Regions from separate parts of the Herbaspirillum sp. Her2 genome, predicted to be linked through region 1. Evidence: riboswitches for the same ligand, from Rfam matches in the RefSeq annotation. Region 1 holds a riboswitch; the other holds the start of a gene.
The links. Region 1 has a riboswitch for cobalamin ahead of ACWHXP_RS04375 (TonB-dependent receptor family protein). Riboswitches for the same ligand answer to the same signal wherever they lie in the genome.
Positions count from the first base shown of each region.

Region 2: linked by a shared signal. The riboswitch ahead of ACWHXP_RS06430 (CbtB domain-containing protein) and the one ahead of ACWHXP_RS04375 (TonB-dependent receptor family protein) in region 1 are both predicted to bind cobalamin.

Region 1 is NZ_CM176331.1:947,735-962,644, forward strand. Features, by position in the region: gene ACWHXP_RS04360 (CysB family HTH-type transcriptional regulator) at 1-464, shown strand, start outside; gene ACWHXP_RS04365 (chemotaxis protein CheA) at 564-2,486, opposite strand; gene ACWHXP_RS04370 (protein phosphatase CheZ) at 2,486-3,235, opposite strand; cobalamin riboswitch at 3,735-4,011, shown strand; gene ACWHXP_RS04375 (TonB-dependent receptor family protein) at 4,092-6,068, shown strand; gene ACWHXP_RS04380 (FecCD family ABC transporter permease) at 6,091-7,074, shown strand; gene ACWHXP_RS04385 (ABC transporter ATP-binding protein) at 7,080-7,880, shown strand; gene ACWHXP_RS04390 (outer membrane beta-barrel protein) at 8,089-8,646, shown strand; gene ACWHXP_RS04395 (outer membrane protein) at 8,974-9,603, shown strand; gene ACWHXP_RS04400 (cobalamin-binding protein) at 9,650-10,540, opposite strand; gene panC (pantoate--beta-alanine ligase) at 10,544-11,383, opposite strand; gene ACWHXP_RS04410 (segregation and condensation protein A) at 11,473-12,369, opposite strand; gene ACWHXP_RS04415 (DUF3460 family protein) at 12,379-12,582, opposite strand; gene ACWHXP_RS04420 (outer membrane protein assembly factor BamE) at 12,654-13,181, shown strand; gene ACWHXP_RS04425 (carbohydrate ABC transporter permease) at 13,194-14,024, opposite strand; gene ACWHXP_RS04430 (carbohydrate ABC transporter permease) at 14,021-14,896, opposite strand.
Region 2 is NZ_CM176331.1:1,393,738-1,408,647, forward strand. Features, by position in the region: gene ACWHXP_RS06385 (hypothetical protein) at 1-478, opposite strand, end outside; gene galU (UTP--glucose-1-phosphate uridylyltransferase GalU) at 813-1,826, opposite strand; gene ACWHXP_RS06395 (hypothetical protein) at 1,906-2,313, opposite strand; gene ACWHXP_RS06400 (GlsB/YeaQ/YmgE family stress response membrane protein) at 2,738-2,989, shown strand; gene pgm (phosphoglucomutase (alpha-D-glucose-1,6-bisphosphate-dependent)) at 3,304-4,953, shown strand; gene ACWHXP_RS06410 (hypothetical protein) at 5,122-5,502, shown strand; gene ACWHXP_RS06415 (hypothetical protein) at 5,553-5,699, shown strand; gene ACWHXP_RS06420 (hypothetical protein) at 6,074-6,769, shown strand; gene ACWHXP_RS06425 (hypothetical protein) at 6,967-7,602, shown strand; cobalamin riboswitch at 7,671-7,900, shown strand; gene ACWHXP_RS06430 (CbtB domain-containing protein) at 8,041-8,256, shown strand; gene ACWHXP_RS06435 (CbtA family protein) at 8,267-9,019, shown strand; gene ACWHXP_RS06440 ((2Fe-2S) ferredoxin domain-containing protein) at 9,084-9,425, shown strand; gene ACWHXP_RS06445 (cobaltochelatase subunit CobN) at 9,418-13,545, shown strand; gene ACWHXP_RS06450 (putative cobaltochelatase) at 13,542-14,910, shown strand, end outside.

The DNA of each region.
Region 1 (14,910 bases):
CGCTGCCTTGTTATCAGTGGGAGCATGTGGTGGTGGTGCCGCCGGATCACCCCTTGCTGCAGTCCAGAAGCCTGACGCTGGAAGAGATTGCCGGCAATCCCCTGATTACCTACGATTCCGCTTTCAGCGGCCGCAGCAAGATCGACCATGCCTTCTCGCTGCGCCAGTTGAAGCCTGACGTGGTGCTGGAAGCCATCGATGCCGACGTCATCAAGACCTACGTGGAGCTGGGCATGGGCGTGGGCATCATCGCCGGCATCGCCTTCGATGCCGAGCGTGACCGTGGCTTGCGGGCCATTCCGGCCGGCCACCTGTTCGGCACCAATGTCTCGCGGGTGGCCTTGAAGCAAGGGGCGTATTTGCGGGGATATGTCTATACCTTCATTGAATTGCTGGCACCGACCCTCAATCGCAAGCTGATTGCGCAGGTCATGGAAGGCGAGAAGGACATGTATGAACTTTAAGGCGTAAGGCCCGGCGCCGAGCAGTGCGCCAGGCCTGAAACAAAACGGCCGGATCCTTGCAGATCCGGCCGTTTGCGTTTGCAGCGCTGGGCGGCAATCTTATGCCACCGCCGTGCGTTCCAGGTCGCGGCAGCCATCCAGCAGGAAGGACAGGCCCACCACGAGCACCAGTTCACCTTCGGCCGAACGGGCCGTACCGGTGATGCCGGCAGTGTGGATCGCGGTCAGCGGCTTGATCACGAGATCGGCCGTGCCTTCCACCGATTCCACGCCCAGGATGTAGGGGTGGGGAACCGCCATGACGATACCCACTCGCTCATTGCCCGGCTCGTAGCCCAGCACGCCGGCCAGCGAATTGACCGGCAGCGGACGGCCCTGGTCGCGCAGCACCGGTGCGCCACCGACTTCGTCGAAGGTTTCCGGCAGCTCGACCACGCGCTCCACCACCGCCATCGGCAGGGCCAGCGGAGCACCGGCGCAGCGCACCAGCATGGTCGGGATGATCGACAGTTCGATGGGCAGGCGGATCGAGAACTTGGTGCCCTTGCCGATGGTGGATTCGATGCGGATGGTGCCGCGATGCTTTTCCACCGCCGTCTTGACCACGTCCATGCCCACGCCGCGTCCGGAGACGCTGGAGGCCACTTCCTTGGTGGAGAAACCGGGCAGGAACACCAGCTGCAAGGCTTCGTCGGAGGTCAGCGCCTGGTGTTCGTTGATCAGGCCCTTGGCCAGCGCCTTGTTGCGCAGCATGTCCGGGTCCATGCCCTTGCCGTCATCGAAGACTTCGATCATGACGCTGCTGCCGGCCTGCCAGGCGTTGAGCGAAATGGTCGCCTTGTTGGGCTTGCCGGCGGCGGCGCGGTCCACTTCGATACCGTGGTCCAGCGAGTTGCGCAGCATGTGCACCAGCGGGTCGTAGAGGCTGTCCACCACCACGCGGTCGACTTCGGTTTCGGCACCGGTGATGACCAGGTCGACGTCCTTGCCGAGGTCCTTGGCCAGTTCGCGCACCAGTCGGGGGAATTTCTGGAACAGGCGGCCGACCGGCTGCATGCGCGTGGACAGCGTGGCGCGTTGCAGTTCGCTGGAGTAGCGCGAGGCGCGGCCCAGGGTTTCGGCCAGGGTCGACATCAGGGCCGCAGCGGTCCCTTCGAACTTGAACTGCTGCAGCTTTTCCAGCAGCACGGCAGCCTGGTTGGCGGCCTGCACCGATTCGCCGGCCACTTCCAGCAGGGCGTCCAGCTTGACGGCATCGATACGGATGCTTTCTTCCTTGGCGCCGCCAGGGGAATCGGTGGCGCGGCGATTCTGCTGTACCGGCGCGGCGGCCTTGGGCTCGCCATCGGCTGCGGGCGCGGCAGGCGCGGCAGCAGCGGGTGCCGCTGCGGCGGCAGCCACCGGGGCCGCCTCGGCGCTACCCTCCGCGACCGGCGCGGCAGCCGCACCGGGCACCAGGGCCTGGTAGAGGGCGGGCCAGTCCAGTTCGCCATTCTTCATCACGCTGGCACTGCCATCGACGCTGACGGCGGCCACTGCAGCGGCGGCTGCGGGCGCGGCCACCGGTGCTGCGGCTGCCGGGGCAGGCGCTGCTGCCGCTGCTGCCGCTGGGGCAGGGGCCGGCGTGGATTCGCTCTTGCCTTCGATGGCCTGGGTCAGGATGTCCTTCAGTTCGGCCGGCATGGAGGCCAGGCTGTCGGGTGCGGCACCGTTGGACAATTCGGTCAACTGGTCGGCCACGAAGCCGCTGGCCTGCAGCGCCGCTTCGATGGCCAGCGGCGTGACCGGGGCCTTGCCGGTGCGCAGCGCATCGAACAGGTTTTCGGTCAGGTGGCAGGCCGACACCATGGCCGGCAGGTTCACGAACCCGGCGCCACCCTTGATGGTGTGGAATGCGCGGAAGACCGCGTTGAGGATTTCAAGGTCATCAGGATGTCGTTCCAGCGTCAGCAGGTGCTCTTCCACGTTGGTGGCGAGATCCAACGCTTCAACGACAAAATCCTTGAGCATTTCGTCATCCATTAGAACCCCAGGCTATCGAGTAAGTCGTCCACATCGTCCTGACCCATGGCGGTGCCGCCCACGGAGGGGCCATTCATCAGGGTTACCGGTTTTTCCGCATCGATCTGCGCCTTGACTTCCGGCGGTGCATTGTCGCGCAGCAGTTGCGCCAGCTCGCGCTCGGCGGAAGCGGTGATGGCCACGATCTTCTTGATCAACTGGCCGGTGATGTCCTGGAAGTCCTGGGCCATCATGATTTCCAGCATGCGCGCCTTTTCCGCCTCGGTCGATTCCATCACCGAATTGGAGAACTTCTGCGAGTCGCCCGCCAGTGCCTTGAATTCCTCGATGTTCATCTGGCCGGCATACAGCTTGGTCCAGCGCGCGTTGATGTCCTTGGCTTGCTCCTGCAGGCGGTCTTGGGCCGGCATGCCGGAGTCCAATGCATTGAGCACCTTGTTGGCGGCCTGCTCGGTGAGGGTGGCGATGTGTTCCAGACGGCTCTGGGCGTCGCCGATCTGCTCGGCCACGTCGGTCAGCGAGCGGTCGTAGCCGAGTTCGCGCATGGAGTCGTGCAGCAGGCGCACGATACCGCCCAGGCGTTCGTACATGGGCTTGTCGCTCTGGTCCTCCTGTTCGCCTGCAGCCGCTTCTTCGGTGCCGGCGGCGGCGGGGGCGGCGGCAGCGGCAGCCGGTTCGGCAGTCATGCCCGGTAGCGTCTGCGAGGAAATTTCGTCAAACAATGCTTCCAGATCAACGTCGTCGCTCATGATTACTGATTCTCCCAACAAAGGTGTGCGCTCGTCGGCGCACTGCTGTGCAAAGTTGCCCGTAGGCGGATCTAATGCGTCGTTCCGGGAGGCACAGCCACTACCACCGCCCCGATATCAGACAGATATCGGCAGCCAGAGGCAGTCTCTGAAGGCCCGCAGACCACGACAACGTTCAGGATGACAGTGAGGCCGGCCGACCACGCAAGGGTCCGCCGGTCGACGATGCCATGGCGCCGAGTATAGGACCGCTTGGCGTGATCTCATCGGCCAAACAGCGAGTGAAATCCCCCATTTGTTTCAATTTTTCGGCCCCACCACAAAAAATTGGCAAGAACCGCGATTCAAATGTTTTTTGATAGAAAAATCGAATTTTTTCTATATATCACTGCTGAGGATGGATTTTATCCGGCTTTTTCCTGAAAGCAATTGCGGCTGTCCCGCTTGTGCTGATTTACATCATCTGGGTGCTGCGGCTTGTGGCGTGTACGCCGCACGCCTACAATGGCGCGGTTTTGGTGCCCGCCGGCGTGTCCTCGCCGGCAGTTAAACGGGAAACACGCGCCAGGCCGCCTGCAGCCAGCAGGGCGGTCAGCCAAGGTGTACTGCCCCCGCAACGGTAACCAGGTGCCGGCGACGATGTGACGATGCGTCACGTCTCGCCGGCGAGACCTCTTCCACGCCACTGTGTTTTTGCGCGAACGTTCACTTCGCCACATGGGAAGGCCGATGGTCATGCCTGCAGTCCGGAGACCGGCCAGAACAGGAGGAGCCCGCACAACCAATACTGGTGCGGTTTTCCGTTGATTGCGGCCCGCGGGGAGGCAGGCTGCACAGATTCTTGACCTGATTTTTCATGCATATCGCTTATTTCCAGGCCCGCTGTGGCGGTCCTCGCCCCCGTATTGCCCTGCGCACTGCCAGTGCGCTGATTCTTTCGGCTTTCGCTGCGTCGACCCACGCCGCCGATACCAGCCAGCCGCTGTCGGCGGTAGTGGTCTCGGCCTCGCGCTTCCCCAATGATCCGGCATTCCCGCCGGTCGCTGCCACCGTCATCACCGCCGAGCAGATCCGCGAAGCCGGCATCGACAACGCCAACGAAGCCATCCGCAAGCTGGGCGGCGTCTACGGGCGCCAGAGCCTGTCCGGCCCGCGCGACTTCCCGCTGGACCTGCGCGGCTTCGGCACCAATGGCGACCAGAACATGGTGGTGCTGGTCGATGGCGTGCGCATTTCCGAGAATGAACTGGCCACGCCGCTGCTGTCGGCGATCCCCATCGAGACCATCGAGCGCATCGAGATCGTGCGCGGCGGCAGCAGCGTGCTGTATGGCAGCGGCGCTACCGGCGGCACCATCCAGATCATCACGCGCCGCCCGCAGGCCAATACCGTGCGCGGAACCGTGATCGGCGAAGTCGGCAGCAACGGTCAGCGCGCCGGCCGGGCAGCGGTTTCGCGCGGCTGGGACAACATGTCCATCGACGCCAGCTATGCCAAGTCGCATGCCGACAACTGGCGCGACAACAGCAAGTCCGATCAGGAAAATTTCAGTACCACGGTGCAGTGGTTCGCCAGCGACTGGCGCTTCGGCCTGCGCGCCAACTTGTCGCGCGCCGATTTCGGCCTGCCGGGCAGCCTGAGCCAGGCGCAATATGACGCCAATGCGCGCCAGACCAGCAAGCCGCTGGATCACGGCTCCTATGACAATGACAGCATCACCGCCTTTCTGGAGCGCCGCTTCGGTGCCTTCGACGTGGCGGCCGAGCTGTCGCATCGGGAGAAGATTTCGCGCTCCACCTATGTCAGCAGCGGCTCCACCGCGCAAGCCAACATCCGGACCACCCAGTTCTCGCCGCGCCTGCGTCACGTGCTCGACAGCGGCCTGTGGAAGAACGAAGCCATTGCCGGTGTGGACCTGGCCGAATGGAGTTCGGCCACCAATGCCAGCTATGGCAACAGCGATGCCTCCCAGCATTCGAAGGCGCTGTACCTGCGCGATGAAATCGAGTTTGACCGCAACGCTCGCCTCGCTGCCGGCGTGCGCCGCGAGCAGTTCACCCAGCAGAGCGATTCCGGCGCCTATGGCCGCACCAGCGCCGTCAATGCCTGGGATCTGCAAGCCAGCTATGCGCCGCTGCCGCTGCTGCGCGGCTTCGTCAAGACCGGCCAGAGCTATCGCCTGGCAACTGCCGACGAGAACGGCTTCACGGCCTTGCCCAGCGGCGCGGTCCTGAAACCGCAGGTCTCGCATGACCTGGAACTGGGCGCGACCCTGGGCCATACGGCGCGCCAGGTGACGCTGCGCTGGTTCCGCCATCGCGTGCGCGACGAGCTGTATTATGACCCGACCGCCAACGGTGGCTTCGGAGCCAACAGCAACCTGGCACCGACCCGCCATCAGGGCGTGGAACTGGAAGGCCGTGTGCAGCTGACCGAGACCCTGGGCTGGAGTGCCACCTACCAGCACATCAATGCGCGTTTCGAGGAAGGCGACAATAGTGGCAAGCAACTGGCGCTGGTGCCGGCCAATACGCTGTCGACCCGCCTGAACTGGAAGTCCGGACAGCAAAGCGCCGACGTCGGTGCACGCTGGGTGGACCGCCAGCGCATGGGCAACGACTTCGCCAACACCTGCGCGCGCATGCCTTCGTTCACTACCTTCGATGCGCGGTATGCGGTGCGTGTCAGCGCCTGGGAATTTGCCGTCACGGGGACCAATCTGGCTGATCGCAAGTATTACTCGCAGGCCTATGACTGCAGTGGCGGGGCGGTCTCGGGCATCTATCCGGAGGACGGACGGGCCCTGAAATTCACCGCCCGCTACGACTTCTGATGCTGACCTGATCCTGGCCCCGATGCGACGTTACCTGCCTGTGCTGTGCACCTTGCTGCTGCTGTCCCTGCTGGCCTTGTCGGCGGCGGTGCTGTGCGGCAGTACTGGCTGTTTGCGTCCTTCGGCCTCCGCCGACCAGGTGGCGATGCTGTTGTCGCTGCGCGTGCCACGCGCGCTGACCGCCTTTGCCGTGGGCGGCGCGCTGGCCCTGTCGGGGGCGCTGATGCAGGTACTGTTGCGCAATCCGCTGGCCGATCCCTATGTATTGGGCTTGTCGGGCGGTTCGGCGGCCGGGGCCTTGCTGGCCATGCTGGCAGCCCTGCGGCTGGGCTGGCCGGTACAGGCCGTCACCGCACCCGGCGCCTTGCTGGGCGCGGGGCTGGCGATGCTGCTGCTGTTCGGGCTGGTGCGCCCCTCGCTGCGGCATCTGGCGGTGTCTCCCTTGTTGTCCAGCCAGCACCTGTTGCTGACGGGTGTGATGCTGGCAGCGGGTTTCGGCGCGCTGATTTCGCTGGCGCTGTCGATTGCGCCGGATGCGCAGTTGCGCGGCATGGTGTTCTGGCTGATCGGCGACCTCGACGATGCGCGCCTGCTGCCGTTGATGGCACCGGTGTTGCTGCTGGCATTGCTGTGGAGCTGGCGTCATGCGCCCTCGCTCAATCTGCTGGCACGCGGCGATGCCTTTGCGCAGTTGCTGGGCGTGCCGGTGATGCGCCTGCGGGTGATGCTGCTGTGTGTGGCGGCCGCGTGCACGGCCAACGCCGTGGCGATGGCAGGGACCATCGGCTTCGTCGGACTGGTGGTGCCGCATGGCTTGCGCCTGCTGGTTGGCAATGACCAGCGCCTGCTGCTGCCGGCCTGTGTCCTGGGCGGCGGGGCCATGCTGACGCTGGCGGATTTGCTGGCGCGTACCGTGGCCGCACCGGTGCAACTGCCGGTGGGAGTGATCACGGCACTGGTGGGCGTGCCAATGTTCCTGTGGCTGCTGGCGCGGAGCCGCCCATGACGAATATGACGCATTCTTCAGTGCCCGTTCTGCAGACCCGCCAGCTGGCGGTGTGCGCGGGTGAGCGTGTCCTGCTGCAGGCGCTGGACTGGCAGGTGCGCGCGGGTGAATTCTGGTGCGTGCTGGGGCGCAACGGGGTCGGCAAAAGCAGCCTGCTGCATGTACTGGCCGGCTTGCAGGCGGCGCATGCCGGCGAGGTTCTGCTGCAGGGAAGGGCGCTGTCGTCCTTTTCGCCGTCGCAACTGGCCTTGCAGCGCGGCCTGCTGTTGCAACATCAACAGGATGCGTTTTCGCTGCCGGTGCTGGATGCCGTCATGGCGGGCCGCTTTGCCCATGGCGATGGCTGGGGCGGGCCTGAGAAGGACAGCGCGCTGGCCTTGTCCGCCCTCGGACAGGTCGGCCTGTCCGGCTTGGCGGGGCAGGATCTGTTGCGGCTGTCCGGCGGGGAGCGCCAGCGCGTGGCGCTGGCGACCTTGCTGGTGCAGGCTCCCGCGCTCTGTCTGCTGGATGAGCCGACCTCGCATCAGGATATCGCGGCCCAATTGCAGGTAATGCAATTGCTGCAGGAATGGGCGCAGGAGGGCAGGGCCGTGGTAGCCAGTTGTCACGATATCAATCTGGCGCGGCGCTTTGCCTCGCATATCCTGCTGCTCGACGGCAGCACCGCGCACGGCGGCACCGCGGAAGCCATCCTGCAGCCTGCAGCGCTGGAGGCGGCGTATGGATGCCGCTTCTTCCCGGTCGCGAGCCCGGACGGTGTGGTGTTCGTGGCGAGCCAGGGTGAGCAGGAGAAGCGCAGGGTTTGAAGGAAGCTTCGTATTCTCATCTGCTGATATGTTGTTTTTCAACAAAAGAGCTCAAAAAATCAACAGAAAACTCTTTACCAATATTTACGAATTCTCGCCTCCCGATATAATTGCCGCCGGGGAAAAACCCTGACGAAGTACTGACAATTATTTAGGGATATCAGGAATGAAAAAGAATATCGCATCAGCAGTTACAGCAATCGCAGCAATGATGGCCGCCGGTTCGGTGGCAGCGCAGACCGTTGACAGCGGCGTGTACATCGGCCTGGAAGGCGGCGTCGCCACCATCAGCAGCATCGCTACCCCGACCAACGGCGTGAAGACCTCCGAAACCAACGAAACCGGTGCCCTGCGCGCCCTGGTTGGTTATCAGATCAACAAGAACTTCGCGATCGAACTGGGTTACTTCGCCACCGACGACTTCAAGCAAGACGGTACCAACCGCACCGGTACCGTGCGTTACAACGTCAAGGCTGACGTCAAGGGCGCCGATCTGTCCGTGATCTACAAGTTCACCGAATTCGTGCCGGGCCTGTACCTGAAGGCGGGTGCGACCCGCTCCAAGGTTTCCCTGGAACTGAGCCAGCCGTCCGGCACGAGCTCCTTCTCGCAAACCGGTACCGGTTACCTGTACGGCCTGGGCTATGAGTTCGCCGTGGCGAAGAACGTTGGCATCAACGTTGGCTACACCCGCTTCGAAAAGCTGGGTGGCGAAAGCGACAACAAGATGAATCTGTACTCGGCTGGCGTGAAGTACAAGTTCTAAGTTTTACCTGCAGTTTTGCGGGTCTTGAAATCCCTCCCTGGTGGAGGGATTTTTTTCGTTCGCATGCAGCGTGCAGGCACCCATGCCAGCCCCCGTGGCGACTTGTATTTTTCGCTTGCATTTCATTCGATTTCGAGCGGGCCTTCGCTATTCATTGAGGAAAATACACATTTTTCTCGCATTCGGATGACTTCTCCCTATCAGCTCCTATGATCGCGCCCGGCTTGGCACAGCACCTCCGTGCTACGTCAGGAGCTCGCTCCCGAGGGCAGCAGCACACGCCTTCGGGATTGCAACGATTCGATCAACTTCGTGGGAGATATGCAGATGAAGGTAATCCATTTAATCGCCGCCACTGCGGCATTGGCTATGTCGACCGTGGGCTTTGCGCAGGAGTCCAGGCCGGCGACCGGCATCTATGTCGGTCTGGAAGGCGGCTCGGTCAGCTATGCCGTCAACGACGGCAATGACGGCCCGTCACGAGACGAATATGTCGAAAGCGCCCGGGCCGGTGCCGTGCGGCTGTCCGTCGGCTATCAGTTCACTCCCAATTTTTCCCTGGAATCGGGATATTTCCATCTGGGTGATTTCAAGCGAGAAGAACGCAACGCTGGCCCCTATCGCTGGCATCTGACGGCCAACACCCATGGTTTCGACCTGCTTGCGATCTACAAATTGACCGGGTTCATTCCCGGGCTGTATCTGAAAGGAGGCCTGATGCATTCCCAGGTCTCTCTGGAGGCCGCAGAGGAAGGGCCCTATGCGTACCGCAGATCCACTTCCCACGCGCAGTCCGGTATTGGTTACCAGTTGGGGATCGGCTACGAATATGACCTGACTTCCCGCTTCAGCATCAATGGCGCTTACACCCGTCTGCAGCGTGTGGGCGGTTCCTGGGAGGATGGTGTTTCAGTCAATGCCAATCTCCTGAGCGCTGGCCTGAAATATCGCTTCTGAATACCTTCAGTCTGAAGCCGCACATCCCTCCTCGTGAGGGATGTTTTTATTGAGCGCTTGTTGTTGCTTGCCGTGCCTGATCCAGCTTCCCGCACACTTCCTGCGCCGCCTCCAGCACCCGTGGCCCGGCGCGGTTCAGCCAATCCGCATTGACGGTATGGAGCTGCCTGTCGCGCACGGCTCGCAGGCGGGGAAAGGCCTTCCAGCGCTCCAGCGGCTGGTCGCGCGCATCGCCTGCCGTGAGAATCACTTGAGGATCTGCTGCCAGTACCGCTTCCACACTGACCGTAGGCGCCAGTTGCGGCAGATCGGCGAAGATGTTGCGCCCGCCGCACAGGCGCAGCACCGACGACACCATGTGCTGGCCGTTGAGCGTCATCAGAGGCTGGCTCCAGATCTGATAGAACACGCTCACCGGCGTACGGCCGCGATATTGCGCTTCCAGCTGCTGCCAACGCGCACGGAAGGCAGTCGCCGCCGCTTGGGCGGTGGCCTCGGAACCGGCCAACTGGCCCAGTCGTTCCAGCGAAGTAGCGATCATGCCGAAATCGGCCGGCTGGCTCTCGAAGACGGGAATGTCCAGGCTGCGCAGGCGCGCCAGTTGCAGGGGTTTGTTGCCGCTGTGCCAGGCCACGACCAGATCGGGTTTGAGGCTGGCGATGCGCTCCAGGTCGAGCGCGTTGTAGCCGCCCAGGTTGGGCAGCCGGGCAGCTTGCGGGGGATAGTCGCTGTGATTGCTGACACCGACGATCTGCTCGCCGGCGCCGGCCGCGTACAGCAGTTCGGTAACATGTGGGGCCAGGCTGACGATGCGGCGCGCCGGCTTTAGCAGGGTGACGTTCTGGCCCAGGTCATCCTGGACGGTGATGCTGGCGTGGGCTGCGCCGGCCGCCAGCAATCCGGTGAGGGACAGCAGCCAGGCCGCCAGCGCACGCATGGATCAGATTTCCAGGTTGTCGATCAGGCGCGTGGCACCCAGCTTGGCGGCAGACAGCACGACCAGCGGCGCGCCTTGTTCCATGTCGGCTGCTGAAGGCGGCTGCAGGTCGATGCGCTTGCGCACGGCCACGTAGTCCGGCTTCCAGCCACGGCCGGCCAGGCGTTCCATGGCCAGTTGCTCGACCAGGGCGACGTTGTGCTGGCCGCCGCGCACTTCGTTGGCGACGTCGTTGAGCACCTTGTAGAGCAGCGGTGCTTCGGCGCGTTCTTCGGCCGACAGGTAGCCGTTGCGCGAGGACAGGGCCAGGCCGTCTTCGGCGCGGTAGGTTTCGGCGCCCACGATTTCGGTCGGCAGGGCGAACTGGCGCGCCATGTTGCGCACGATCATCAACTGCTGGTAATCCTTCTTGCCGAAGACGGCGACGCGCGGCTGCACGCAGGAAAACAATTTCATCACCACGGTGGAGACCCCGGTGAAGAAGCCGGGACGGAATTCACCTTCCAGGATGTTGCCCAGGTCATTGGGCGGCTGCACGCGGTATTCCTGCGGTTCCGGGTACATATCCTTTTCGGTGGGGGCGAAGAGGACGTAGACGCCTTCCTTTTCGAGCTTCTCGACGTCGGCCTGGAAGGTGCGGGGATATTTGTCGAAGTCCTCGTTGGGGCCGAACTGCAGGCGGTTCACGAAGATCGAGGCCACCACCGGGTCGCCGTGGGTGCGCGCCAGGCGCATCAGGGACAGATGGCCTTCGTGCAGGTTGCCCATGGTCGCCACGAAGGCGGTGCGCAACTGACCGCGCAGATGGTCGCGGAGTTCTTCGATGGAGGAAATGATTTTCATGCGGATTCTCTGGTTGCGGGCGGACCGTCGCGTGGCTTGTCGCTCAAGCCTGCGCAGCCCGGCCCCGGTTGCCGGTCGGCTGCGCCCGCTCAGCTGGGCGAGTACGACAGTCTGACATAGATGGGCGCGAAGGCTTCGGCCTGGGTGATTTCGATGAGCGTTTCCTTGGCCAGTTCGAGCAGGGCGATGAAGTTGACCACCACCACCGGCACCCCGCGCGAGGGATCGAAGAGGTCCGAGAACTCGACGAAACGCGCCGACTGCAAACGCCGCAAGATGCCCGTCATGTGCTCGCGCACCGACAGTTCTTCGCGGCTGATGTGGTGATGCTGGGTCAGCTTGGCGCGCTTGAGGATATCGGCCCAGACCGCCTTGAGGTCGTCGATGTCGACCTCGGGCCAGCGCGTGACCACGGTCTGCTCGATGTGGACCTGGGTGCGCACGTAGTCGCGGCCGACTTGCGGCAGCTGGTCCAGCTCCTGGGCGGCCAGCTTGATCTGTTCATATTCCAGCAGGCGGCGCACCAGCTCGGCGCGCGGATCTTCCGGCTCCTCGCCGGGCTCGGCCTTCTTGGCCGGCAGCAGCATGCGCGACTTGATCTCGATGAGCATGGCGGCCATCAGCAGGTACTCGGCGGCCAGTTCCAGGTTCTGCTTGCGGATCTGCTCGACGTATTCCAGGTATTGCGCGGTGACTTGCGCCAGCGGAATGTCGAGGATGTTGAAGTTCTGCTTGCGAATCAGGTACAGCAGCAGGTCCAGCGGACCCTGGAAGGCTTCCAGGAAGACTTCCAGCGCATCCGGCGGGATGTAGAGGTCATTGGGCAGCTGGAACAGCGGTTCTCCGTACAGGCGTGCCAATGCCACGCCGTCGATCACGTCGGGCGTGGTGTCCTGCTGGCCTGCGGGGGTGATGTCGATGGCGTCGGCGCTGGGTTCCGCGCCGGGCTGGCCGGCGGGGTCCAGGCCACCTGCTTGAACCGTCATGCGAACAGCTTAGTGGCTCTGGTAGACGTAGGGCTGCTGGGCCACGCGCGAAGCCTTGTCACGGGCGGACTTGTCCAGGTCCAGCGGTTCCTTGTCCCACAGCAGGGCGCGGCCGGCGCGTTGGGACTCTTCCAGCTTCGGGTTCTTCGTCTTCAGTTCGTCGATGAACTGGGTGATTTCAGATACGTAGGTGGTCTTTTTTCCGAAGAGCATGATATTTTCAGGCCAAATGTTACACAGAAGCCGTATTTTACCTTGTCTTCATCAGGGATAATCAACTACCTATGCGTGAACCCATCTTCACCCGCCTGCGTCGCCACGCCGGTCATTTCGGCGCTTTGCTTGTCGCTCTGGCCATGTTTGGCTGCGACCGCAATGGCAATCCCATCGAGGAGTTCGGTTTGGACAAGCTGCAAAAGGGTGTTTCCAGCGAAGCCGACGTGCGCGGCGTAATGGGCCAGCCCGATACCGTCTGGGAAGACGGGGGCGGGGCCAAGACCCTGGAATACCCCAAGGGACCGGAAGGCATCCGGACCTGGATGTTCCGTATCGGGGCCTCCGGTACGCTGATCGACTACACGCAGGTGCTGACGCAGGATCATTTCGACACCATTCGTCCCGGCATGAGCACCGAGCAGATCCGGCGCGAATTCGGCCGGCCGCGCAGCGTGGTGCAGTTCGCCCGCAAGAATGAGGAAGTGTGGGACTGGAAGTATCACTACGTGCACGAGGACCGGCTCTTCAACGTGCATTTCGACATCACCACCAAGCAGGTCGTGCGCACCTCGATTTCTGAAATCTCGGGCCACTGAAGCGCTGCGGGTTCAGCGTATCCCCGCCCGCATGAACGACTGCACGAACTGCCGCTGGAACAGCAGGAACGCCAGGAGCAAAGGCGCAGAAGTCATCAGTGTGGCCGCCGTGATGATGGACCAGTCCACCCCCTGGTCGGTGGAGGAGAACACCTGCAGCCCCACCGTCAGCGGGCGCGATTCCACTGAATTGGTCACGATCAGCGGCCACAGGAAGTTGTTCCAGTGGGTACTGACCGAGACCAGCCCGAAGGCGATATAGATCGGTTTGGCCAGCGGCACATAGACCTGCATCAGGATCTGCCAGGCCGAGGCGCCTTCCACGGTTGCCGCTTCATCCAGCTCGCGCGGCACCGTCTTGAAGGTCTGGCGCAGCAGGAAGATGCCGAACGCCGAGGCGAAGTAAGGCAGGCCAATCGAAAGGATGGTGTCGCGCAGGCCCAGCAGGTTCATGGTCTGGTAGTTCTCCACGATCAGGATGTCGGGCATCACCATCAGTTGCAGTAGTACCAGCATGAACATCACATTGCTGCCCCGAAACGTGAAGCGGGCAAACGCATAGGCCGCCAGCGTGGCCAGCACCAGCTGCGCCGCCAGGATCATCGTCACCAGCAGGAAGGTGTTGAGGAAATAACGCGGAAACGGCGCGGCATGCCAGGCGTTGGCAAAATTCTGCAGCGTCAGCGGTGCATCCGGCACGAAGCGGGTGGCGTAGGCGGCCGGATGGAAGGCCGTCCACAGCGCATACAGCAGCGGCAGCAGCCACAGCAGCGCCAGCACCCAGGCAGAGACGGTTTCCAGCGCGCGATGGCGCTCAGCGAAGGGTGAGGTAGGCGCGATCATTGATAGTGGGTCCTGCGGTCAAGTACACGAAACTTCACCAGCGCAATCAGTCCCAGCAGGGCCAGCAGCACTACCGTCAGGGCTGCGGCGTAGGAAGAATCCCAGAAGGCGAAGCCAACTTCATAGATGTAGTACAGCAGCAGGGAGCTGGCATTGTCCGGCCCGCCCTTGGTCATCACCACGATGTGGTCCACCAGGCGGAAGGCGTTGATGAGCGCATTGATCAGCACGAACAGCGTGGTGGGCATGAGCAGCGGGAACTGCACGCGCCAGAAGTATTGCCAGCGCGACGCCCCTTCGAGTGCGGCGGCTTCGGCCAGCACCGGCGAAATCTGCTGCAGGGCGGCCAGGTAGAAGATCATGAAGAATCCCGCCTCCTTCCACACTGCCACCACCATCAGCGCACCCAGCACGGTCTGCGGATTGCCCAGCCAGTTGTGCGAGGGCAGGCCCAGCGCGCCGGTGATCTGCTCCAGCAAGCCATATTGCGGCGTATAGAAGAACAGCCAGATATTGGCCACCGCGATCATCGGCAGCACCGTCGGGGTGAAATAGGCCAGGCGCAGTATGCCGCGCCCGGCCAGTTTCTCGTTGACCCACAACGCCATCAGGATGGCCAGGGCGATGGCCAGCGGAATGGTGCCGAGGGCGAACCAGAGGTTGTTGCACAGGGCCTGCCAGAACACCGGATCCTCCGCCATCAGCCGGTAATTCTCCAGCCCGACGAAGACCGACGGGCGGGCTCCCTTGGGCGTGGAGAAGAAGCTGTGCCAGAGCGTGGCCAGCGCCGGATAGTGCGTGAAGGCGATCAGCAGCACCATGGCCGGTGACAGCAGCAGCCAGGGCAGCACGGAGGAGGGCAGGCGTTTCATCGGCAGGCCTTGTG
Region 2 (14,910 bases), 450 kb from region 1:
TGGGACGTCCCACCTTCAGCGGGGTCAGGCTGCCGAGGATGTCCTTCAATTCGTTGATCTTGAGGTTCTTGATCAGCGACACGCCGATACGCAGCAGGTCGCTCTTCTTGATCTCGACACCGGACTTCAGGCAGGTCTTCTTGACCTGGGCCAGCACGGCGTACTCGTTCTCGGGCATGGTGAAGCTGTCGCGCACTTGCTTGACCTTCTTGGCCTTGGGGGCTTTCTCGACTTTTTCTACCTTCTCTACCTTCTCGGCCTTGACCGGCTTGTCGGCCTTTTCAGGCTTGGCGACTTTCTCGACCTTCTTGTCGGCCTTGGGGGCTGCCGGTGCAGCTGCTGCAGCGGCCGGCTTGGCGGCTGCGCGGGTGGCGGGCTTGACGGCTGGTTTCTTCACCGCGGCGGGCTTGGGGGCTGCCGGCTTGGCGACAGGTTTCTTGGTTTCGGTTGCTGCTGCGGCTTGAACTCTGGTGGCCATGAACGCTCCTCTGAAAATTGATATAAACAATATATATTTTTTGCGCCTTTGCCGCAACATTCCTGCCGCCTGGCAACGATTTCATCGTCGTATTTCGATGTTGCAAACGTTTTCAGGGGTGCGGTGACCACAGCATACGCGCCTGGCCGTATTGCGGCGAATTACTTGTCCCGGGCGAAATGAACTTCTCCAGATTCATGGCCGCGATGCTAGCAAGTCCAGGTTAAAACTCTGTGACAAAGGTCAAAACAATTTATACGAAGCGCAAAGCCACAAAAAAAAGCAGCCCGGCCTTGCGGACGGACTGCAATCAACAACGCTCTCTACCGGGGACTTACATGATGCTGTTGGCGACGGCTGGCAACTTATCGCTGGAGACCGGTGTGCTGCCAGGCTGGTTGCCGGCAGCAGTCTTCAGTGGGGTCACGGTGGCCGGGCCCTTGGGCTGGGCAGCCTGCGCCAGATCGTTCTGGCTGGTGAATTCCTGCAGGAACTGGGCGAAGCCGGTGCCGACTTCCTTGTGCTTGAAGCCCATGGCGACGGCTGCCTTCAGGTAGCCCAGCTTGGAGCCGCAGTCGAAACGCTGGCCTTCGTAGCGATAGGCCAGGATCTGTTCCTGTTCCAGCAGGGCAGAGATGGCATCGGTCAGCTGGATTTCGCCACCGGCACCGGTGCCGATGTTTTCCAGGCGCTCGAAGATGGCCGGGGTCAGCACATAGCGGCCCACGACGGCGAGGGTCGACGGTGCGTCTTCCGGCGACGGCTTTTCGACGATGCCGCTCAGCAGCTCGGTACGCTCGCCGTGTGCAGTGCCGCTGACGATGCCGTATTGGCGGGTTTCTGGACGCGGTACGTCCTGCACGGCCAGCAGGCTCTTGCCTTCACGTTCGTACAGTTCGGTCATCTGTGCCATCACGTTTTTCTGGCCGGGAGCGGCATCCATGAAATCGTCAGCCAGCAGCACGGCGAAGGGCTCGTCACCCACCAGCGGCTTGGCCAGCAGCACGGCGTGGCCCAGGCCCAGCGGCTCGGCCTGGCGAACGTAGACGCAGTTGATGTGCTTGGGAATGACGTTGCGGATGGTTTCCAGCAGCTTCACCTTGCCGGCGGCTTCCAGTTCGGATTCCAGCTCATAGGCCTTGTCGAAGTGGTCTTCGATGGCGCGCTTGTTGCGGCCGGTGATGAAGATCATTTCGGTAATGCCCGCTTCCACCGCTTCTTCAACGGCGTACTGGATCAGCGGCTTGTCGACGATGGGCAGCATTTCCTTGGGCTGTGCCTTGGTGGCGGGAAGGAAGCGGCTGCCGAGGCCAGCGACGGGGAAAACGGCTTTGGTGATTTTTTTCATGGTAAGTCCAGTTTTGGTTGAGTGAAGGGCGTGACACCCAAAGGCACACAATGCAGGCTTGCTAGCGACTCGCGCCTCCTCACGCCTGTCTGTTGTTCTTGATCATCTTCATTTGCAAAAACGCGCGGCATCCCTGAAACAGGGGCGCGACGCCGGGGAAGGCGTGGCTCAATGCATGCGCCGCAGTCTCCAGAAGGGAAGCGCGCGGCTGACGGCGCGTTGCCGGTACAGCGGCCGCTGCCTGCTCATCGACCAGCGCGATGCGCTGCGGCAGGCTGCCTTCGTTGAGTTGGTCCAGCACCGAAGCCAGCTGTGGTGCCTTCATCGAAATCTGATGCAGCATCTCGGCCGATTCGCGGGCGTAGCGGGCATAGTGTTCGACGAAATCAGCGCCCTCGGCGGCCTGCGGTGCAGTGCCGAAGGTGTTCAGCGCGAAGGCATTGGCAAAAACGGGTGACGGACGGGCACTGGTTTCGGTGGCGGACATGATGGCGGCTCTCTTGGAAATCGGGCTGGCGAATGCGGTATTGGGCAGGCGCGGCGGCAAGCGATGGAGGCTGGGTTCGATGCTGCACTGCGCTTATGTGCAGCAAGAGTAAAAAAACTCGCGCTTCCTCTCTATAGGAATGCCGCCTTTTGCGATGTAGGAAAAGAGGAAGGCACGGCCGTGACCGCTTTGCGCGCCGCAAACCAGCGTGGCCTGGCGCTGATCGGCTCAAGAGCGCCACATGCCGGGCTTGTCCTACAAGGAAATGGGCCGCTGTCCGATACCTTGCCCACGCGCGCTTTTCTATCATCACCTCATCTGTTGCGCAGAGCGCTTGCAGAGAAGTGGAAGCAAGAGGAAGCCCCTGCATTGCACGGTTTCCGACATCAACCCAAGAACGACAGAACGATTGAAAGGGAACATCATGGAACACGGACTCATCGCATGGCTGATCATTGGTGCCGTTGCCGGCTGGCTGGCCGGTGTGCTGGTCAAGGGTGGCGGCTTCGGTCTGCTGGCTGACATCCTCATCGGTATCGTCGGTGCCGTCATCGGTGGCTGGCTCGCCGGCCTGCTGGGCATCGCCGTGGGTGGCGGCATCCTGGCCTCCATCGTCACGGCGACGTTGGGTGCGATCGTGCTGCTGGTGATCGTGCGCGCCTTCCGGCGAGCCTGACCATGCCTGCACGCGGCCACGCCTGAAGGGGCGCGGCCGGTGTTTCTGCCCTGACCGAATGCGTCCGTGCCTTGGCCCGGACGCGTTTTGCTTTTCGGCAAGAAGCTTCATGCGTCAGCGGCACCCGCGCATCGCCGTGGCCCGCAAAGCCCCGTGAACAGTGCCTCGCGGCAAGCTTTCTGCAAGAATCTTCATATCGATGCTGCAGCGCGCCATCCTGGCGTTACAATGTCCGGGACGTTGAAAAAAGATCAAGTAGCGAAGTGGCCGTGCCACCTCGTTTCCTCAGATATCCATTCATCCAGAACAAACCTATGAGTAGCGTCAATCCCCTCGCCGGCAAGCGTGCCGCACCCTCAGCCCTGGTGAACCTGCCGGTGCTGCTGTCGAACTACTACAGCCTGCGTCCTGATGTGGCCGAAGCCAGCCACCGTGTGGCTTTCGGTACCTCCGGCCATCGCGGCAATGCCAATCTGCACAGCTTCAATGAATGGCATGTGCTGGCCATCACCCAGGCCATCTGCGACTACCGCAAGGAGCAGGGTTTCAAGGGGCCGCTGTTCCTGGGCATCGATACGCACGCCCTGTCGGAACCGGCCTGGCACAGCGCACTGGAAGTGCTGGCCGCCAATGAAGTGGTGACCATGCTGGCTGCGGGCAGCCCCTATGCGCCCACGCCAGCCGTCTCGCACGCGATCCTCACGCACAACCGCGTACACCGTGACAAGCTGGCCGATGGCATCGTGGTCACGCCCTCGCACAACCCGCCGGACAATGGCGGTTTCAAGTACAACATGCCCAATGGCGGCCCCTCGGATTCCAACGTCACCAGCTGGATCGAGAAGCGCGCCAATGGCTATCTGGAGCAGAAGCTGGAAGGCGTGCGCCGCATCAGCTTCGAGAAGGCCCTGAAGGCCGAGACCACGCGCCGCTACGACTATCTCGACAACTACGTGGGCGACCTGCCCAACATCATCGACCTGGGTGCCATCTCGGCGGCCAACGTCAAGATCGGGGTGGATCCGCTGGGCGGTGCCGGCCTGCATTACTGGTCGGCCATCGCCGATCGCTACAAGCTCAACCTGGAAGTGGTCAACACCGATGTCGATGCCAGCTTCCGCTTCGTGCCGCTGGACTGGGATGCGCAGATCCGCATGGATCCGTCCTCGCCCTATGCCATGAGCGAGCTGATCGCCCTGAAGGACCGCTTCGACGTCGCCATGGCCTGCGACACCGACCATGACCGCCACGGCATCGTCGCCAAAAGCACCGGCCTGCTGCCGGCCAACGACTACCTGTCGGTGGCGGTGTATTACCTGTTCCGCCATCGTCCGGCCTGGCGTGCCGATGCGGCCGTGGGCAAGACCCTGGTGTCGAGCCAGATGATCAATCGCGTGGCCGATCACCTGGGCCGCAAGCTGCTGGAGATGCCGGTCGGTTTCAAGTGGTTCGTCGATGGCCTGTACGACGGCAGCCTGGGCTTCGGTTGCGAGGAAAGCGCTGGCGCCTCCTTCGTGCGTTTCGACGGCCAGCCCTGGAGCACCGACAAGGACGGCATCACCGCCGCCTTGCTGGCCGCCGAGATGACCGCCCGCACCGGCAATGATCCCGGCCAGATCTACCAGGACCTGACCCGCCAGCTGGGTGCGCCCGTCAATGGCCGCAAGGAAGCCGCCGCCACGCCGGAGCAGAAGGCGCGCCTGTCCAAACTGTCGCCGCAGGATGTGACGTCGACCGAGCTGGCCGGCGAGACCATCCGCGAGGTGATGACGATCGCACCGGCCAACGGCAAGCCCTTCGGCGGCCTGAAGATCGTCACCGACAATGGCTGGTTCGCGGCCCGTCCTTCCGGCACCGAGAGCATCTACAAGATCTATGGCGAGAGCTTCCGCGACCAGGCGCATCTGGACCGCATTTTCGCCGAAGCGCAAGAAATCGTGACGCGCGCGCTCAAGGCCAGCTGAATGCGCTGACGTCCTGCATTGCGCATGCCGATGACGCCGCCACCCCTTGGGGCTGGCGGCGTTTTTTTTCCGGCCTTCCTACAGGCGAATGGGCCGATGTCTGGCTGAGGGCAGGGCAGGGGCTTCGTAAGATGAGGTATTGTTTGCCACCTTGTCAGGAGGACCGCCATGAACCTGCCTCGTCCGGATCTCGCTGCAGAGTCCGCTGCAGCGCAGGGCGCGCGACCACCGGAAACCCCGGCAGCCGCACTGCTGCGTCCACCCGGCACGCCGCCTGCGCCGTCAGGCGCGCCCGTGCCGGATCACATCGTGGCCGATCCCGGCCATGTCGTTGAGCCCGACGGCACCGAAGACCCGCTGGCCAATGCCGATGATGGCTTGCTGCCCATGCTGCCGGCACGGCCCGGCGACCACCCGACCCCTTTACCCTCAGAGGAGAACACCATGCACAAGCCCCAAGACACCCCGCCGGTCGAGGTTCCGCCGCTGGATCCGACGCCGCCCCAGGACCCGATTCCCCATCAGAACCCGATGGCCGGCCAGGGTTGAGCTTGCCTGCCGGATCTGCCACCAGGATTGCCTTGCCCGAGGAGGTCTGTTTGAATCATTCCCTGCACACCCCGCAAGAAACCCCGCCGGTCAACGAGCCCAACCTGCCGCCGCCGGCACTGCCCGATGATGAGCCGGTACCGGTGCAAGATCCGCCCGACAATCCTCGGCCTTCCGACAAGCCTTTGCGTATGTAGGTAACTGTTGCAGAGCGGCAGACAGCGCTTGCGAGGCAGGCGCGCCGTTCTCCGGTACGCTTCCTGCCGCCGGTCGCGACCTTGCTTTTTGCTTTTTCGTTCATCTCTTGCCAGCTATTGAGCGTGCAACCTGCCGTTGCGCGGCCATTGCGACTGCGCACTGTCCTTTTCTTTCATATCGCCCCGAAACCGCCGTGATTCCGGCCCTCACTGACACCGCTGCAGTGTTCCATCCCGCCTGCGATTCTTTCGCGTTGATTGAGACTTTTCTCGTTCAAGCCGCTTTGCATTTGTGAAAGCATCTGCTTTTTGCGGAGACCGCAGATGAATTGAGCAGGACTGCCACCTCCGCCGTCCTTGTCAGGAGTGGCACCTTGTATCCCTATCCTCCGCAGTCCATGGGTTTTCCCGCTGGCCGCCGCCACACCGTGCTGGCGGCGCTTCCCCTGCATGTGCTGGTACGCCTGCAGCCAAGCGGCAGCAGCACCGCCCGGGTGCTGTGCGAGCCGGTCAAGGCCGGGCCGGCTGCCGGTGCGCAGGCCATGGTGCTCTACCTGTCTCCCTTTGATGCGCATCTCGATGCGCTCTGGCTGGGTCTGGCCGTGGAGGATTACCAGGTACTGCCGGTGGCGTCCTTTTCCCCCGATGAACTGGTGGCGCGTCATCAGGGCCACTTGCCGTACTGCCTGCATCTGGCATGGGGCGCGCACGATGGCCGCATCGCCGTGCGCGCGCAGGGCGACCCGGTGCGGCTGTCGTCGGCGCGCGTGGCCCAGGTGTCGGCGAGCATCGACAGCATCCCGCTGGACATTGGACTGGCCGATCTCGAATGCCACGCCCGGCTATGGGAGTGCGCCGGTCTCTACGCCCATGCGGAGACAGCGGCCCGGCTGGAACAACTGAACCCGCAGCAGCGCCACCGGCATGCCGAGCGGGCCATGGAGCGCATCCCGGGCCGCACTGAACCGGGCCGGGAAATCAACCAGATCGCGCTGTATGACGCCGAATCGGCGCAATGGCACTTCGTCGCCCTCGATTTTCTTGCCGAGATGGTCGCCGGGCCGCGCTGAGGCCGTCGCGAGGCGACATCGGCCTTCCGGCATTGGCACCGGGCGCACAACAGGGCGCACGCCGTCCATGGCAAGTGACTTGTTCCTGCTCATTGAGAGTTTTCTGATATCCATGGCATTGCCCTTCTGCAACCATGGTGGCCGGTTGTGTTTCTGCTGCAGCCGATCTGATCCGCCGTCTGTTGAAGGAGCTGTCAATGATTTGCTTCCTTGCCCATGCCTCTCCCTGGAAGAAGAGCGCGCTGCGCTGCCTGCCCTTGGTCCTGCTGTTCGTCTGTCTGGCGGCGCTGCCCGGTCCGCCTTCGCCGCCCGAAGAAGTGCTGGCCAGTTGCCTGGCCGTAGACCATTTTCCCCTCAGCCGGGTCAGCATCGATCCGGTCGCAGGGCGGGTCGAGGTGATGGAAAGCGGCCCGGCATCCCCCTACAGCCTGTATCTGCCCGATGGCGACAATCGCCAGTGGCGCATCGGTTATGCCAGCGGCAAGCCCCCCGGACGTGACTATCTGTTCGTCAATTCCCATCGCGGCTACCTTGACCGGGCCATCGGCCTGTCACCGGAGCGCGCCCCCCGGCTGTCCCGCCCGCAAAAGGCCTCGTTTGCCGTGCTGGGCTTCCTGGGGGAACGCTACCTGTGCCTGATGGAAGTGCACGGGCACGGTCCCCGGTCCGGCCAGCGCTCGGTGTACGTGGCGCGCATTCCCACCCGCATGGGGGCGGAAATGAGCCTGTATTACAAGCTGGCCGCTTCGCCTGCCTTGCCGCAACTGCCGGCTGCTTCCTCCAGTGCTTCCCCCTCATCCTCCTCACCGCTCCAGCCCGCCTTGCCCCGCTGAAGTTGCCGCCAGCCCCGTACAGGCTGACAATGCAGGTTGCCCAAGCCCGCCCCCGCCTTTATACTTCGCCCCTTAGCATTGCTTCTGGTATTCCGTGCGCACCCGCGCCCGGGATTGAAACGGGAAGCCGGTGCGGCCGGTGCCACAGCATCGGGCCAAAGCCGGCGCTGCCCCCGCAACGGTAAGCGAGGAAGGACACGCACTACGCCACTGTGCCCCGCGCATGGGAAGGCGCCTGTCCCGAAGCCCCAGGCTTCCCCTCGCCAGCCCGGAGACCGGCCCGAGGCAAGTTCTTGAATGCATCGCGGAGGGCGATCATGCGGAAAGCTTCCATCATTTCCCGCTGGTGTGAACCGGTGCCGTCAGCCGACGGCGGGATTGTGCTTGGGCGCTCGCCGTGTGGCTTCCTTCGTTTCATCCACCTGCCAAGGAAAGCGCATGTCCACTCCCTCCGGTCTCGACGCCCGTCACACCGCTGATTCTTCCTCTTCCAGCCACGCCGGCAGCCAGGTCTGGCGCGACCGCATCGCGCCCTCGCTGCTGGCCTTCGCGCTGGGCGTGGCGCTGATCTACGGCGCCGGCTTCGCCTCCAAGGTCGAGCTGCACAATGCCGCTCACGATGGCCGCCACTCGGCCGGTTTCCCCTGCCACTGAGGAGCGGACGATGAACTGGACCGTGTTCCGGCGCATGGCGTCGGCAGTGGTGGTGGCGGGCGCTTTATCGGGCGTGCTGCTGTCGGGCGTGCAGCAATTCCAGGTCGAAAAGATCATCCTCAAGGCAGAGGAATATGAAAAGGCCGGCGAATCGGCGGCCCCCGCGGCCGATGACCACGCCCACGAACCCGCCGCCCAGGCGGCTGCGCACGAGCACTCGCATGCGAACGCACATGAGCACGAACACGCGCATGACGCCAATGCCTGGGAGCCGGCCGACGGCGCCGAGCGCACCGGCTACACCGTGCTGGCCAATGTCAGCATGGCGGTCGGTTTCGCCCTGATGCTGGTGGCGGCCTTTGCCCTGAGCGGACGCCAGATCAGCTGGCGCAGCGGTCTGCTGTGGGGCCTGGCCGGTTATGGCGTGTTTTTCGTCGCGCCCTCGCTGGGCTTGCCGCCGGAAGTCCCCGGTACCCTGGCCGCACCGCTGCAGGCGCGCCAGCTCTGGTGGGTGATGACCGCCGCCATGACGGCGGCCAGCCTGGGCTTGTTCGTCTTCACCCGTGGCTGGCTGTGGAAGCTGGCTGGCGTCATGCTGCTGGTGGTGCCGCATTTCATCGGCGCTCCGCAGCCGGAAGTGCATGGCAGCGTGGCCCCGGAAGAACTGGCACAGGCCTTCATCCGCGCCACGGCGGCAGCCAATGCGGTGTTCTGGCTGGCGCTGGGCGGGTTGACCGGTTTCTTCTATCGCCGCTTCGGCTGATGGGCCGGCCCTGACGGGCCCCTGTCCGGCGTTGCTGCGCCGGGGAAAGTAAAGCATCAAAGCCATGAGAACTCATCATCGTCACGTGCTCATGTGCGTGGGTCCGCGTTGTACCGAAAACGGCGTGCTGGCCGAAGCCATGTTCGGCGTGCTGGGCGAACAGATCGACGCTCGCCCCGAGCTGCGCGTCAAGCGTACCCGTACCCACTGCATGGTGGCCTGCAAGGCGCAGGCCCCGGTGGTGGTGGTCTATCCCGAGGGCGTGTGGTATCGCTGCGAGGATGCCGCCGCCATCGAGCGCGTGGTGGAGGAGCATCTGGAAGGCGGACGCGAAGTGAGTGACCTGGTCTTCCATCGCCTGGGCAGCGGCGATGTGTTGCCGGAAGCGGAGGTCTCCGATGCCTGATCCCATGGCCCGCATCGTCCTGCTGACGCACGCCCCGACCGACCTGGCGCTGCTGGCTGCTGCACGCGCGCAGTTGCCGGCGGAATTCCCCGCCGTGGCGGGCTACGACCTGCAAGCCCTGCAATCCGGCACCGATGAGCAGGGTCAGCCGCTGCGCACGCTGGCGACCCTGCTGCGCGCGGAGCTGGCCAGCGCGCAGGTGATCGTGCTACGCGTACTCGGACGGCTGGGTGCAGTGGCCGGTTTTCCTGAATTGCTGCGGGCCGCGCGCGCCGAAGGGCGGCAGCTGATCGTGCTGTCGGGTACCGGCGAGCCCGATGCCGAACTGGCCGCGGCTTCCACTGCCGCACCTGACGTGCAACAGCAGGCGCTGGCGTATTTCAACGGCGGCGGCAGCGTCAACCTGGCGCAGCTGCTGCGCTGCCTGTCGGATCGCCTGCTGCTGAGCGGCTACGGCTACGAGCCCGCGCAGGCCTTGCCCGAACACGGCCTCTACCATCCCGACCTCGAACAGGATGCCCGCCTCGACGACTGGCTGGCCCTGCGCGCACAGGCCCCGGCGGGCAAGCCGGCGGTGGGCATCATCTTCTACCGGGCGCACTGGCTCTCGGGCAATACCGCCTTCATCGATGCGCTGGTGGCGGCGCTGGAGGCGCGCGGCATGGATGTGCTGCCAGTGTTTACTTCCTCGCTGCGGGTGTCGGCCAGCAGTGGGGCAACGCTGCCGCCTGCGCTGGCGTATTTCGCCGAGGGCCGGGTCGATCTCATCATCAACACCACCAGCTTCGCCATGGGCGAGATTACGGCAGGCGGCATCACGCCGGCGGGCTGGTCGGTCTCGGTGCTGGAACAGTTGAACCGCCCGGTACTGCAGGCCATCACCAGCGGCATGACGCAGGACCAGTGGCAGCATTCCACGCGCGGCATGAATCCGCTGGATGCGGCCATGAACGTGGTCCTGCCCGAATTCGACGGCCGCATCATCGGTGTGCCGCTGTCCTTCAAGCACACCAGTGAAGCGGGCGTGGTGCAGTACCAGGCCCTGCCGGACCGCGTGCGCCGCATCGCCGGGCTGGCGCAGCGGCTGGTGCGCCTGCGCTGCACGCCCAATGCGCAAAAGCGCATCGCCTTCATCTTCACCAATTCCAGCAGCAAGGCCGCGCAGATCGGCAATGCCGTGGGGCTGGATGCGCCCGAGTCGCTCATGGCCGTGCTGCGCGCGCTGGCAGCAGATGGCTATGCCATCGGCGATCTGCCCGACACCGGTACGGCCCTGATCCACGAACTGGTGGACCACTGCTCCTACGACGACATCCTGCTCACCGAAGACCAGCTGCGCCGTGCTGCCGCGCGCATCCCGGCGGCGCGCTATGCGCAATGGTTCGCCGCCTTGCCCGCCGCCTTGCAGGCCAGGATGCAGCGCCAATGGGGCGCCGCGCCCGGCGAGGCTTACGTGCACGACCAGCATCTGGTGATCGCCGGGCTCGACCTCGGCAATGCCTTCGTGGCCCTGCAACCGCCGCGCGGCTACGGCATGGATCCGGACGCCATCTATCACCAGCCCGACCTGCCGCCCACGCATCACTACTACGCCCTGTACCGCTGGCTGGATGAAGAATGGGGCGCGGATGCCATCGTCCACGTCGGCAAGCACGGCACCCTGGAGTGGTTGCCGGGCAAGGGCGTGGGCCTGTCTGAAGAATGCTTCCCGGATGCCTTGCTGGGCGACGTGCCACTGTTCTATCCCTTCATCATCAACGATCCCGGCGAAGGCTCGCAGGCCAAGCGCCGCGCCCATGCCGTGGTGGTGGACCACCTGACGCCGCCCATGACCACCGCCGACAGCTACGGCGCGCTGGCCCAGCTCACGCAGCTCGTGGACGAGTATTACCAGGTCGAGGTGCTCGATCCGGCCAAGCTGCCTCTGCTGCAGCAGCAGATCTGGGAGCTGGTGCGGCAGACCAATCTGGATACGGACCTGCAATACAAGCTGCTGCATCATGACCACGATCATGACCATGAGCACGGGCACGACCATGGGCATCACCATCATCACGGACATCATCATCACGATGACCATGACCATCATCACGACCATGACCATGCGCACGACGACGGCGCGCTGCCGCACGCGCTGAGCGAACTGGATGGTGCCGGTGTGGCGCACCTGATCGAGGATCTCGACGGCTACCTGTGCGAACTGGGTGCCGCCCAGATCCGCGACGGCCTGCACATCCTCGGCCGCATGCCCGATGCGCAGCAACTGCCGGACATGCTGGTGGCCCTGACGCGCCTGCCCAACCAGGACCTGCCGGGCCTGCAGGAAGAAGTGGCGCGGCTCTTCGGCCTGTCGCTGGATATGCTGCTGGAACACAAGGGCCGCCGCCTCAACATCGACGATGCCTTGGCTCGCACGGCCGGGCGCGCCATCGTCACCCGCGCCGACGCGCTCGAAGCCATCGATGCGCTGTGCCTGTCGCTGATGCAGGCCCTGCAGCAGCACGGCTTTGCAGTGCCTGCCATCGAGGCCGTGATCCAGGCCTTGTTCGCGCCGTTGTTCAGCGCCCCGGCCGAAGAAAAACCGCGCCTGCAACCGACCCTGCAAAAAAGTGCGGGCAGCGTGCTCGGCGGCATGCGTGCCATGGCGCGACCGGCTGCGCCGGTCAAGCGCGCAGCACCGGCTGCTCCGATCAAGGCTACCGACACCAGCGCAGTACGCCGCATCCTCAGCTTCGCCTGCGAGCAACTGGTACCGCGCCTGCAGCGCACCGATGAAGAAATCAGCAACCTGCTCAACGGCCTGCGCGGCGGCTACATTCCGGCCGGACCCAGCGGTTCGCCCACGCGCGGCATGGCGCATATTCTCCCGACCGGGCGCAATTTTTACTCGGTCGATCCGCGCAGCGTGCCCTCGCAATCGGCCTGGCGCGTGGGCCAGCAACTGGCGCACGAAGTGCTGGAGCGCCATCACCGCGAGAGCGGCGACTATCCCGAGAGCGTGGCCATCAGCATCTGGGGCACCAGCGCCATGCGGACCCATGGCGACGATGTGGCGCAGATCCTGTCATTGATGGGCGCGCAGCCGGTCTGGCGCGAAGGCAACCGGCAGGTGGCCGGGGTCGAACTGATCCCGCTGGATCAATTGCAGCGTCCGCGCATCGACGTGACCACGCGCATCAGCGGCTTCTTCCGCGATGCCTTCCCGCAGCTGATCGAACTGATCGACGATGCTGTGCAGCTGGCCATCGCCGCCGACGAGCCGGAAGACCTGAACTTCGTGCGCAAGCACTACCTGCGCGATCTGCAGCAGGCCATGCAAGGCGGACTGGGCCAGGCCGAGGCGGCGGCGCAGGCGGCCTATCGCGTCTTCGGGGCCAAGCCCGGCAGCTACGGCGCCGGCATCCTGCCGCTGATCCAGGAAAAGAACTGGCAGGACCAGGCCGATTTTGCCGAGGCCTACATCAACTGGGGCGGCTACGCCTACGGCCGCAAGGTGCAGGGCGCGGACCAGCGCGAGGCCTTCCGCCAGCGTCTCTCCGGTGTGCAAGTGGCCTTGCACAACCAGGACAACCGCGAACACGACATCTTCGACAGTGACGACTACCTGCAATATCACGGCGGCATGATCGCCACCATCCGCGCCTTGTCCGGCCAGCAGCCGCGCCACTATTTCGGTGACAGCCACGACCCGCAGCGCGCCGCCGTGCGCGACCTGAAGGAAGAAACCTTGCGCGTCTTCCGCGCCCGCGTGGTCAACCCCAAGTGGCTGGCCAGCATCCGCCGCCATGGCTACAAGGGCGGCCTCGAGTTGACGGCCACCGTCGATTACCTGTTCGGCTACGATGCCACCGCGCAAGTGATGGAAGACTGGATGTATCAGCAACTGGCCGAGACCTATGGTTTCGACCCGGCCATGCGCGAGTTCCTGGAACAGGCCAATCCCTGGGCCCAGAACGCCATCGCCGAGCGTCTGCTGGAAGCCGCCAGCCGTGGCATGTGGCAGACACCTGCAGTACAGACCATCGAACAGTTGCGCTCACTGTACCTGCACAGTGAAGCCCTGCTGGAAGCACGCGGTGAAACCGTGCGCGGCAGCGAACACACCAAGGACATGCAATGACGGCGTTCAATGCCTATCCCTTCGCGGCCATCGTCGGCCAGCCCCTGCTGAAGCAGGCGCTGCTGCTGTGCGCGGTCGATCCCGGCATCGGTGGCGTGCTGGTGCGCGGCGACAAGGGCACGGCCAAGAGTACCGCTGCCCGTGGGCTGACCCAGGTACTGCCACCGATCACCCTGACCGAAGGCTGTGCATTCCAGTGCGCACCGGGCCAGCCGGCCAGTGCCTGTACAGTTTGCAATACAGACCCGGTACAGCGCCAGGACACCGTGCCCTTCGTGACCTTGCCACTTGGCGCCACCGAAGACCGCGTGCTTGGTTCGCTCGACCTGCAGCAGGCGCTCCAAGGTGGCCAGCGCGCGTTCCAGCCCGGCCTGCTGGCTGCGGCCCATCGCGGCATCCTCTACATCGATGAAGTCAATTTGCTGGCCGACCACTTGGTCGATGTGCTGCTCGATGTGGCCGCCATGGGCGTCAATTCAGTGCAGCGCGAGGGCATCTCGATCAGCCATCCGGCGCGCTTCACGCTGATCGGCACCATGAACCTGGAAGAGGGCGATCTGCGGCCGCAATTGCTGGACCGCTTCGGCCTCATGGTGGAAGTGAGCGCACCGACCGACAAGACCGTGCGCGCCGAGGTGGTACGCCGACGCATCGCCTTCGAGACCGATCCCGCCGCCTTTGCGCAGCGCTGGCAGCCGCAGCAGGACGCCTTGCTTGCGCAGGTGGCCGAGGCTCAGCGCCTGCTCCCGGACGTGGTGCTGGACGATGCCATGCTGGAGCTGATCAGCCATCTCTGCTGCGAGTTCGAAGTGGCCAGCCTGCGGGCCGATATCGTCATGCACAAGACCGCACGTGCCATCGCTGCCCTGCAGGCCCGCACGCGGGTCACACCGGACGATGTACGCGAAGCCGCCTTGCTGGTGCTGCCGCATCGTCGCCGCCGCAAGCCCTTCGAGCAGACCGGCATGGACGAGGACAAGCTGGATGACCTGGTCGATCAGGCGCGCCAGCCCGAGCCGCCGCCGCAAGCTGAACATGGCGATACCCGAGGCGAAGATGCGGCAGAGACGCCTCCCTCCGATGAGCCGCAGCAGGAACAGGAGCAGGAAGGCGAGGGCGGACAACAGACCTTCGCCGTTGCTGCAGCGGGTACGGCCCGCAGAATCAGCGTGGCTGCGACGCCGCAATCGGCCGCCAATGCAGCCAGCGGCCGCCGCAGCGCAGTCGCCGATGCCAACCGGGGCAACGCCGTGCGCGCCGTGCCCGACGCGAATCCTGACCGCCTGGCCATCGGTGCTACTCTGCGCAGTGCCGCCGTGCGCGGCGCGCTGGCGGGCGAGACGGATGGGCCCCTCACCGTCACGC